Linked DNA regions of Bythopirellula goksoeyrii. The protein of the gene in region 2 binds, or shares a complex with, the protein of the main gene of each other region. Links are inferred from orthologs where the notes say so. Each region holds a gene or a part of one and is shown on either strand. Other genes may lie near its edges.

Region 1 (3,667 bases), 2.1 Mb from region 2 along the record:
CGGTCGGCCCTACGTCCCAGAATGCCGTCGTGAGGCCCCGTCATACCGACATCGCATTGGAAGGCCGTACCGCCAGGCAGGAGGCATTCGTCCGCTGTGGGAACATGAGTATGGGTTCCCAGCACAGCCGAAACACGGCCATCGAGGTAGCGTCCCATTAACTGAGCCTCGCTCGTAGCCTCGGCATGAAAATCGACAAACCGTACTTTGACTTCTGAAGGCAATTCAGCGAGCACTCGGTCAGCTACACCCCACGGGTTGTCGATGGGTTTCATAAAGAGCTGGCCTAGAAAGCAGCAAATTCCCACTTGCGTTCCATCTCTGGCCTCGACAACCGTCCAGCGTCGTCCGCGGGCTTCGTCAGGCAAATTGGCAGGCCGCACGATGTTGTCTTCACTATCAAGTACCGAGTAGATCTCTTTTCGACGATAGACATGGTCACCCAAGGTAATCGCATCGACACCAGCCTTCACCAGTTTTCGGTAGATCTGAGGCGTGATTCCCGATCCCCCGGCCGCATTTTCCGCATTAGCGATGACTAAGTCCAACTGGTGTCGCTGGACGAGTCCAGCTACGCCGCGAGTGACCATCTCGCGACCAGGGCTGCCTACGATATCACCAATGAAAAGCAGTCGCACGGAAGTTTAACCTGAATGAGGAAACAGGGAGATTGGAAAGGAGGAATTGTTCCTTCTGATCAATGGGCAATCTCGGTGACCCGGGTCTCGCGGATAAGAGTCACTTTGATTTCGCCGGGATAGGTGAGTTGCTCTTCAAACGCCTTGGCAATGTCGCGGCAAATCTTGGCGGAAGATTCATCGGTCGTATCGGATGAACTCGCAATCACGCGGACTTCACGCCCGGCTTGGATCGCAAAGGCTTGGCGTACGCCAGAAAATCCTGTCGCGATGGACTCCAACTCTTGCATCCGTTTGATGTACCTATCCAGGGTCTCTCTTCGAGCACCCGGTCGCGAGGCACTGCATGCGTCGGCGGCAGCACACAACACTGTGTAGGGCATGTCGGGACGAATATCGTCGTGATGACCTAAAGCGGCATGCACTACCTCGGGGACTTCACCGTAACGTTTCAGTAGATCGGCACCAATTTTTGGGTGCCCCCCTTCCAGATCGTGGTCGGCGGCTTTTCCAATATCGTGGAGCAGGCCAGCACGGCGAGCCAGCTCGCCATCCATCCCCATTTCCTCGGCCAGCATTCCAGTGATAAATGCAACTTCAATCGAGTGCCTGAGGACGTTTTGGCTGTAACTCGTGCGGTATTTGAGGCGGCCTAGCAGGTCAATGACACGATTGTGGAGTCCAAAGACTTGGGCCTCTTGCATCGCTTCTTCCCCATGCTTGCGGATTTCACCTTCAATCTCTTTTTCCGTTTCGGCTACCAGCTCCTCGATCCGGGTCGGATGGATACGGCCGTCTGCGATCAACTTATTGAGTGAGATGCGGGCGATTTCTCTACGTACGGGATCGAAGGCACTAACAATCACAACACCAGGTGTATCGTCGATAATCACGTCAACGCCGGTCGCTTTCTCGAGCGCACGGATGTTGCGGCCTTCGCGACCGATAATGCGGCCCTTCATTTCGTCATTGGGGATGTCCACTGTGCTGGTGGTAGCTTCGGCTGTGTGAGCGGCAGCAAATCGCTGCACCGATGTAATCAGAAGTTCCTTCGCCTTCTTGTCGCAGGTTTCTGCAAGTTGCTTTTCATGCTTGAGAATCAGAGCCCCTTGCTCACGAGACAACTCTTGCTCAAGTCGCTTGAGAAGGCGATCCTCGGCTTCCTGCGGGCTGAGGCCGCTGAGTTGGTGCATCGTTTGCCGCTCGAGATTCAGCAGGTCGTCCAATTCCTTCTGTCGTCGAGTGGCGTCATCGAGTTTTTCGACGAGGCGGCGCTGATTGTTCTCGACCATCTTTTCCTGCTTAAGAAGCTGATCGCTACGCTGAGTTATCGCATCTTCTTGCTTGTCGAGATGTCGTTCACGTTCGTGAAGCGTATTTCGAATCTCGTTGTTCTCCCGCTCCAAGCGATCTTTCTCTTGAAGTGCAAGCTCCTTGGCCTCGATAGCTGCTTCTTTGCGGAGAGATTTCGCCTCCAGCTCTGCCCTCTCTATGATTTGGGCCGCCTCTTTGTCAGCATCCCGCTTGCGCAGATAGTCAAAGACCTTCACAAGTCCCATGCCCATCAATGCGGCCACTAGAATGGCGAGTAATTGCATGCCGTCCGTGAGTGCCGCCAAGACAAAGTCAACTGTTGGTATACTGTTTATCAAATTGGATGTCATCGAATACTTTCTTGATAACCGCCTTCGAGGCCAAACTGCGACGGAACGGAGTTCTCCTGTCAAACAGGAGCTGCCTAGCTGGGGAGCAAGAGAGCTGAAACAACGTCAGACTTGAGCTGACGTAATCTCTGCGTGTAAGAAAGATTCTTGAAGAGTCGTTGGTGAGCAGCTAGGCCGCTCACCAATGACAGCATCCACATTTACTCGAGGTTGATACCTTCGGGGTATCGTGCCCAGATTTCTTCCGGTTTGACCATCCGCTTGCAGCTGGCGTTCACTGGCAAGGAGCAAACAACCGGCACCACTCCAGGAGGAGGACGGTTTGCATGGCACCACGACAATAGCGAATGAACGAGCACTCTGCTATCCAGCCAGGAACCTGCAGCAATTGAGCAGTCTTCAAAAGACATCACACGAACTACCTGACGCAGAGCACGAGGGAACCGCCAGCAAAGGGCGATACCAACTGCACCAAGCACAAGGGAGAACAAAGAGATCAGGTAAAGATCGAGCATGTCAACCAAGAATTGGATTACCACAAGTCAATCGAGTGTTCAAGAGTTCAGGACTCTTGACGCACCCTTCAAGAACTTCACAAACACACAACGCTCTGGTGCCGACTGCCATTGCAGACATACCCGGTTCCAACACGCGTATCATTCATACACTCTAATATCTTCCAAACTACAGCCTTCGAAGGACAACTTCTCCAGCAGCTGGAAGACTGCCCCGTATAATATCAGAAAGGTAAGCAAGTGCAAGCCTGGAAGCAGCTTAGGTCGAGATCCAAAGGGTTCAATCCAGCAGAATTACGCAAGCTAGGAATGAGTTTAAGGATTGGGAAAAGGTGGATTTATTCCAAGCTGCGGAGGTACACTATTAGTTTCACAGTTTCAAGGCCTTTGATAGAGACCCTACGTGAATCCCCCAGAACTTGCCCAGAAGTTAACGACACTCTGGCCCCCAGCCAACTGGCTGGATGTGAATGTCGGCATTGCCGTATCAGGGGGTGCCGACAGCGTGGCTTTGTTGCTTTCCTTAGTTCAGATCAAGAAGGAGTTAGGCGGCGATGGAAATCTGGCCGTATTCCATGTCAACCATCACTTGCGGGGGGCTGACTCCGATCTCGAACAGGCTTGGGTCGAAGAGCTTTGCAATAAGCTGGGCATTCCTTTCGAAGCACTTCAAGGGGATGTTGCAGGACGAGCCGAGACAGAAGGTGACGGGATCGAGGCAGCGGCCCGACAAGAACGATATGCTCTGCTCACTCAGGCCGCCGAGCGACATGGAGCTCGTTTCCTCGCACTTGCCCACACTCAGAACGATCAGGTCGAAACGATCCTGTTTCGCTTGCTAAGAGGAACG
Region 2 (4,150 bases):
GAGTTGCATTGAAACTTCGTAAGCGACAAATTTCGGTGCATTTGTGATCTTCACATAGTGGTTCTCTTCGATCTCAAATCCCGCCCCTTGGTTGGGGGTGCTTATCTCAAGGAGCTTCGCGGAATGCATTGCAAAATCACGCCCCCGTTCACTTAGCAGTTCTTTCTGACGTTGCTCCCACTCAGTGACTTCAACCGGATTGGGGGAATTCAGTTCATTATTTATCTCATCGATACGAGCCTTTAGAGCGGGTAACTCACCAGTGGGTAAAACCGTTCGAGTCTCGAAAGTGGGACGAGCGTTTACGCCTCTATCTCCGTCGAGTCCAACGTCACCAAGCGTATTAAAATAGGCAAACAAACGATAATAATCCCGCTGTGTGATGGGATCATATTTGTGATCGTGACACTGGGCGCATCCCAAGGTCAACCCGAGTACCGCTTCTCCGAGAGTTTTCAGACGATCAGCGTTGTAGTTCGTGATGTTCTCTTCAGGAATGGTTCCCCCCTCGTGTGTAACCATATTGTTCCGTTGAAATCCTGTCGCTATAAGCTGGGATTCCGTTGGGTCGGTCATCAAGTCCCCTGCAATTTGATCCACCAAGAATTGATCATAGGGCAAGTTTTCGTTGAACGCATTGATGACCCAATCACGCCAGAGCCAAAGATGTCGGCCTCCATCGATCGAATAGCCGTTAGTGTCGGCGTAACGTGCAGCATCAAGCCATTCCAGAGCCATTCGCTCACCAAAATGTGGGCTGGCAAGCAGACGATCAACTAGTCTTTCGTACGCCTGCGACTCGTCGTCCAATGCAAATGCCTCGACTTCCTCCGCCGAAGGCGGCAATCCGGTAAGATCTAGCGAAAGACGTCTAATGAGCGTGCGTCGATCTGCCTCTTGCAAGGGAACGATCTTTTCCTCTTCGAGCCGAGCAGCGACGAAAAGATCAATCTCATTTCGCGGCCAAGACTCATCGGCAACCTTGGGAATCGGCGACTTCTCGGGGGAAATGAACGACCAATGCTTCGCATAGGGAGCGCCTTGTTCAATCCACAATCGAAGCGTTTTCTTTTGCTCAAGAGTTAGCTCCCGACGCGAATCGGGAGGCGGCATCATCTCGTCCTCGTCTTCGCTATTAATCCGCCGCCAGAGTTCACTCGCCTCCAAATTGCGAGGCACGATCGCGGCGTACCCCCCGCGATCTTTCAAAGCCGATCCGGCCTCATCAAGCCGCAAGTCTGCCTCGCGTGCCCCTTCATCGAATCCGTGGCAAGCGAAGCAATTCTCCGAAAGAATTGGCCGCACATCGCGGTTGAAGTCCAGCGCAACTAATGCTCCACTCGGGGCTTGGCTGCTGAGCAAGATTAATAGAAAGGTCAAGATGCGCATGTCTGGTACTGCAGCCAACCCGATGAGGTTTTTGCAAAAGGATATAAGAAACAAAATCCTCTGGCTCAAGTGAGAGCCAGAGGATCATTTGTTTGACTTACATCACCTATTCTATAGTTTACTTCCAATTGAATTAGTCAAGAAGCAACCATGACAAGCAGGTATTATTCATCAATTTGTCGCAAAAAGCCAAAGAACACCTTCCTGGCTGGTCTGGCCTGCATCTCTAATCAAGACGCGGCGTCGGCAGGTTCAGCCTCTTGCTCGCCGAGTTCTTCCATCGCAGCGCGACGGCTCAGTTTCACACGATCCTGTTCGTCGACTAAGATGACCTTCACCTTCATTTGGTCCCCAACTGAGCAGACATCGCCCACATTGCCGACGTACTCGTTCGAGAGTTCGCTAATGTGGCACAAGCCATCGCGTCCCGGCAGAATCTCGACAAACGCACCGAAGTCTTTGACACTCGTCACGCGGCCGTCGTAAATCTTGCCGACTTGCACACTCGCCGTGAGGGCATCAACACGAGCCAGACCCGCTTCGGCAGTGGCTTGATCAGCCGCAGCAACGGTAACCGTGCCATCCTCGTCGACATCGATGTTGCAACCGACTTCTTCTTGGATACCACGGATCGTCTTGCCACCTGGGCCAATCAAGAGGCCAATCTTTTCGGGATTGATCTTCGTACGCAACAACCGTGGAGCCGACTCGGCCGTCGTCGCTCGCGGTCGTGCAATCGTACTGATAATCTTTCGCAGGATCTCAATGCGGGCTTCGCGAGATTGCTTAAGGGTGGCACGAATGATTTCCTCGCTGATACCCTTGATCTTCAGGTCGAGCTGGATACCCGTGATGCCGTTTTGCGTGCCGGCAATCTTGAAGTCCATATCGCCAAAGTGATCTTCGTTGCCGATGATGTCCGTGAGTAAGGTCCATTTCTCACCTTCCTTCACCAGACCAACCGAGATACCAGCCACGGGATTGCTGATCGGCACACCCGCCGCCATCAGCCCCAGGGTGGCACCGCAGACCGACGCCATCGAACTAGAGCCATTCGACTCCAAGATGTCGGAAATCACGCGGATCGTGTACGGGAATTTTTCATGATCCGGTAACACGGGATTGACGCTCCGCTCAGCCAAGGCACCGTGGCCGATTTCGCGACGACCGGGACCACGAATCGGACGGCACTCGCCGACCGAGAACGAAGGGAAATTGTAATCCAGCATGAACCGCTTGGTGTATTCATCGAACAGTCCATCAACGCGCTGCTCATCACGGCCTGTACCCAAGGTGACCGTGACAAAGGCCTGCGTCTCACCTCGTTGGAACACAGCCGAACCATGCACGCGTGGCAAGAGGTCGACTTCACACTGAATATCGCGGAGTTCGTCGCTCTTACGCCCATCAGAACGGGTCCCGCTAAGAATCTGCTCACGACTCACGTGGGACTCAAGATCATGCCAATTCTTGTAAAATGAATCGAGCGTGTAAGCTCCTTCCGCATCGGGATCGGGGACCAATTCTGCTACTGCTTCATCTCGCAAGGCGACGACAGCATCGTGACGTTCGTGCTTGCCATCAATAAGGTTCGCTTCGCTAAATCTGGCACCGTACTTTTCTTTGAGAACCTCGAACAAGCCATCTGAGGGAGGTGCCTCAAACTTCATCTTTTCTGTACCGACTTTGGCAATCAACTCTTCCTGCAGGTCACACAACTCGCGGATGAATCCGTGGGCGGCCATGATCGCTTCGGCCATCGTATCCTCAGGCATTTCGCGAGCGAAACCCTCGATCATCAACACGGCTTCCTTGTTTCCCGACACGATCAAATCGAGCGAGCTCGCTTCCAAATCATCCTGGGTGGGGAAAGGAATGAACTCGCCATCGATATAGCCAACCCGCACCGATGCCAGGGGGCCTTGGAAAGGTAGTGGCGAAATACCCAAAGCGGCACAGGCACCGTTCATCGCCAGCACGTCGCCGTCGGTCTGCTTGTCGCTCGACATCACGAAGTTTTGAATTTGAACTTCGTCGTTGTACCCTTCGGGGAACATTGGTCGAATGGGTCGGTCGATCAACCGGGCGGTAAGAGTTTCTTTGGTCGTAGGACGACCTTCGCGCTTCATGAAACCGCCGGGGAATTTACCCGCTGCGGCAACCCGCTCCCGATAGTCACACATCAGGGGGAAAAAGTCGATGCCGGGCCGAGCGGGGCCACTGGCGGCGGCGCTCAACACAGTGGTGTCACCATACTGTACGAGACAGGCTCCGGCTGCCTGCTTAGCTAAATAGCCGGTTTCGATGCTGAAGACGCCACTGCCAATTTGTTTTTCTACTCGAATTTTATTCAATTTTCTTTCTTCCTACATTGGTTTCTGGAACAGCCTTTGCCATGTCGCAACAACGGAATGCCTCCTCACAGGAAGCGCACCTCGCGCGACAATTCAAAGAACAGAGTCTCAGCGGTTGTCAGGAGCCCTCAGCAATAGCTAGGATTCTCAACCGTTCTTAAGAGTCGAGGCGACTCACAAGTCGGCATTGGAGTTTCTCTTCCAATATCTCGACTCGCAAAATCACAACTCTACACCGAGACAGCAGAGCGACTAGATGGGATCGCAATAGCCGAGCAGAGTAGCACGACTCTCCAAGCCGCATGATACGACTCGGAGAGTCGAGCTACAAACTTGGCGGCACTATTTGCGGATATCTAAGCGGCGCAACAGATCAAGATACTTTTGCGGATTCTTGCGTTTCACAT
Region 3 (3,581 bases), 3.1 Mb from region 2 along the record:
TAGTACTCCTGAACAAATAGAAGAATCTTACTTTGAGCCTTTGTCATCAGCCGACATAAGCGAAGATCAATTGCTCCAACAATTTGCTGGACTCGAGGTTGCCAACAGAGCTCCCGAACAGAAACTGGAACGAGTTGCTTCTAGAAATCCTTTTCAACAGAGCTTCCAATCTGAAGAAGTGGTCATCGATCAGTATCTGGACTTTGAAACCAATGTGCTTACCACAGCACCACGCGTAATCAATCGGCTCGATACGGCCTTTGCCCAACAGCTAAAGAATTGCGAGAAGCCTGCTACGGTCATTCAGTCCACGCCAAAGCCAGAGCTACTCACATCTGATGAGGATGAGCTTGAACTTGCGATTCTTGATGAGGAACCAGAACTAGGCCTTGACCTGGAAGAGCCACTCTCTATGACGTCCTCTCGGATCGAAGCTGCTGCGAATATGACCCCAGGCGAAATCCTGGTAATCGAAGACGAAGTGACTTCCGGTCCAACAGTTGTTTCCAGCAAACGATTTCGACAGCTATTCAGCAGCTTGGAAACGGCAAGCACTCCACAGCGGTTCGCTTAGAAGCAAAGGTCACACATAATTGCTGCTTGTTGGCCTGGCAACATACAATGAGCTGGATAACCTGCCCCACCTAGTGGCAAGGATCCATACCGAACTTCCTGCTGCGGACGTGTTGGTCGTGGACGACAATTCCCCCGATGGCACCGGGGCTTGGTGCCAAGAATTCTCTCACGACAATCACTGGTTTACCTGCATCGTGCGAGAAGGAAAACAGGGCCTGGGGTCGGCACTTTCTCTATTGATGCAGACCGCGGTGGAGCGAGGGGCATCCCATTTAATTACGATGGATGCTGACTGGAGCCATCCGCCGGAACGACTGACAGAATTAGTCGCAGCCGCGGAGAGCTCCGATGTCGTCATCGGTTCGCGGTATTGCGACGGCGGAAGTATCGAAGGTTGGCCCTGGCACCGTCGCATGATGAGCCACACGGTCAACTCCTTGTCACGCGTGATTCTTGGAATTCCGATAGGCGACTTCAGTGGGAATTATCGAGTCTACAATTGCCAACTGCTAGCCAAAGTACCCTGGCTAGAATTGCAATCCGCTGGTTATGCGTTCATCGAAGAGGTGCTGTGGCATCTGAAACGCTTAGGGGCCACTTTTACCGAAGTGCCGATTACGTTTGTCGATCGCAAGCTGGGCAAATCAAAAATCTCCTCTCGCGAAATGGTTGGTGCCCTGAAAATGTTGAGCTCACTAGCGTGGCGCCGCCTGCGTGGCTGATCGTAGCGATTATTCAGGTGGCAACGACTAGCGAGAGTTAATAGCCGTGGGCGGAAGCCCATGGTTTGCTTCTAGAAGAACCATGGGCTTCCGCCCACGGCTACAAAAACACTTTCCCGACCTATACTTGCCAAGAAATATCTCTTGTCCAAAGGTCTTCAGAGGGAAACATTGATGTCGAGCAAGCGCATAGGAATCCTAACTAGTGGTGGCGATTGCCCCGGTCTCAACGCCGTGATTCGAGGGGTAGTCAAAGCTTCGAGCCAACTCGGCTACGACTGTGTCGGTTTCCTCAAAGGTTACGAGGGGCTCTACGATCCCGTGCGCTACATTACCCTCACACATAAGAACACGTCAGGCATTCTCAATCAGGGGGGCACCATCCTCGGTTCCACGAACAAGGGCCGCTTTGCGGCGACTGTAGGCGTGGCAGATCGCGTAGAAATCGATCCTGAACTGCTAGCCGGTGTGAAACACACGATTGACCAACTCAACATCGCTGGACTGGTTTGCATCGGTGGCGATGGTTCACTAGCTGTTGCCCAACAGTTTCACGAATATGGGATTCCCGTGGTGGGCGTCCCCAAGACGATCGACAACGATCTCTCAGCAACGGCGTTTACCTTTGGTTTCGACAGCGCCGTGGAGTGTGCCACCAATGCCTTGGATCGTCTGCACACCACAGCCGCTAGTCATGAGCGGATCATGGTAATCGAACTGATGGGTCGCCATGCGGGCTGGATCGCGCTGCATGCAGGTATTGCCGGCGGCGGAGATGTGATCCTCCTGCCTGAAATCGGTTGGACCTATGAAAACGTCTGCCACAAGATCCTCGACCGCGAGAGCCACGGCAAGCGGTTTTCGTTGGTTGTGGTTGCCGAAGGGGCAGAACTGCCCGAAGGGGGTTTGGTTGGTGAAGAAAAATCAGGAGCTCAAGCCAAGCTAGGTGGCATCGGCCAAATAGTCGCTACGGAGATTGAAAGACGACTCCATCGGGAGGTCCGCGTTTCGGTACTCGGACATCTGCAACGCGGCGGGGCGCCCACCACATTCGATCGGGTGCTGGCCACCCAGTACGGCGCACACGCCGTCCGGCTGATCGTCCAGGGAAGACTTGGTGAGATGGTCTGTTATCATCCGCCTGAGATCGAGAGCGTGCCAATCATCCAAGCTGTGAACAAACTCCGCACCGTCGAGCATGATGGCTCCGCGGTCCAAGCCGCCCGGGCGCTGGGGATCAGCTTCGGCGATTGCCCCGCAGATGAAAGTCCATTTGCCTGGTCAGAAGATTTCGACGTTGAGGTTGCCACCAGCGATGACGTGGAATTCGATGCCGAGTTCACGCTCGATATTGCCGAAGCGGCTACGGAAGAAGCGCTGGCAGAATTATGAATTAAATTAGCTCAACGCGACCCAATGCCCCAACCAAGACACTTTTTATGAGCCACGGATTAACACAGATCGACACGGATTGAATTGAGACTTCCGTCTTGTCCGTGTTTCATCCTTGTCGATCCATGGCTACAACTGCTTGGGCTTTTCGTATTTCTTGCACTACCTATTTCGGAGGACATGGTCCATTAGCTGAGAATTGAGCAACACTGTGTTATTCTCGCTGGTGGCTAGAACCTGCTCACTCATTGCTGTAAAATCGAGAACTCGACTCGCAGTTCTTATTTCTCGTTTCTAGCAGGAGTTCTTCCCCATGGCGGACCAGGCAGGCCGACAAATTGATACAGTCATGCAGGAATCGCGGTTATTCCCGCCGCGGCCCAGTTTTTCAGACAAAGCCCGCATCAAGTCGCTCGCTGAATATGAAGCCCTCTGGAACGAAGCCGCGACAGATCCGGCAAAGTTTTGGGGCGATATGGCCCGAGAAGAGTTGCACTGGTTCGAACCATTTACCAAATCGCTCAACTGGAACGAACCCTTCGCCGAATGGTTCGTGGGTGGAAAAACCAACGCCAGCTACAACTGTCTCGATGCCCATCTCGAAGCAGGGCAGGGGGATCGCGTTGCCCTTCTCTGGGAGGGAGAGCCGGGCGACACACGGCGACTTACCTATACCGAACTTCATCGCGAGGTTTGTAAGTTTGCGAACTGCCTTAAGACTCTCGGCATTGGCGAAGGGGACGTGGTTTCGATCTACATGCCGATGGTTCCTGAGTTGGCTATTGCGATGCTGGCTTGCGCCCGAATTGGCGCAGTTCATTCTGTGATATTTGCCGGTTTTTCCGCTGAAGCCATTGCCGATCGCAACAATGATGCCCAGGCAAAAGTGCA

What was found. Proteins that work in one complex are often made in the same cells at the same time.
Region 1: Pr1d_RS19380 (region 2) and rny share a complex: the UniProt entries of both Bacillus subtilis proteins name them as parts of the possible RNA degradosome complex. The link is inferred for Bythopirellula goksoeyrii from one-to-one orthologs.
Region 3: Pr1d_RS19380 (region 2) and Pr1d_RS07235 share a complex: the UniProt entries of both Bacillus subtilis proteins name them as parts of the possible RNA degradosome complex. The link is inferred for Bythopirellula goksoeyrii from one-to-one orthologs.

What each region holds. Positions count from the first base shown.
Region 1 is NZ_CP042913.1:2,814,777-2,818,443, reverse strand. Bases 1-2,979 are described here. They hold rny (ribonuclease Y), read right to left. Parts: upstream 2,303-2,979; coding sequence 698-2,302; downstream 1-697. Other genes in these bases: Pr1d_RS11150 (TIGR00282 family metallophosphoesterase), read right to left, coding at 1-638. Outside these bases: tRNA lysidine(34) synthetase TilS, read left to right, coding at 3,221-3,667. UniProt on the Bacillus subtilis protein: Endoribonuclease that initiates mRNA decay. Initiates the decay of all SAM-dependent riboswitches, such as yitJ riboswitch. Involved in processing of the gapA operon mRNA, it cleaves between cggR and gapA.
Region 2 is NZ_CP042913.1:4,895,310-4,899,459, forward strand. The notes cover bases 1,182-4,150. They hold Pr1d_RS19380 (polyribonucleotide nucleotidyltransferase), read right to left. Parts: upstream 3,744-4,150; coding sequence 1,620-3,743; downstream 1,182-1,619. Other genes in these bases: Pr1d_RS19375 (PSD1 and planctomycete cytochrome C domain-containing protein), read right to left, coding at 1,182-1,389; rpsO (30S ribosomal protein S15), read right to left, coding at 4,086-4,150. Outside these bases: more of Pr1d_RS19375, read right to left, coding at 1-1,181. UniProt on the Bacillus subtilis protein: Involved in mRNA degradation. Catalyzes the phosphorolysis of single-stranded polyribonucleotides processively in the 3'- to 5'-direction. Necessary for competence development in Bacillus subtilis.
Region 3 is NZ_CP042913.1:1,809,225-1,812,805, reverse strand. The notes cover bases 689-3,581. They hold Pr1d_RS07235 (6-phosphofructokinase), read left to right. Parts: upstream 689-1,472; coding sequence 1,473-2,690; downstream 2,691-3,581. Other genes in these bases: acs (acetate--CoA ligase), read left to right, coding at 3,004-3,581; Pr1d_RS07240 (polyprenol monophosphomannose synthase), read left to right, coding at 689-1,298. In the rest of the region: Pr1d_RS07245 (ExeA family protein), read left to right, coding at 1-574; more of Pr1d_RS07240, read left to right, coding at 594-688. UniProt on the Bacillus subtilis protein: Catalyzes the phosphorylation of D-fructose 6-phosphate to fructose 1,6-bisphosphate by ATP, the first committing step of glycolysis.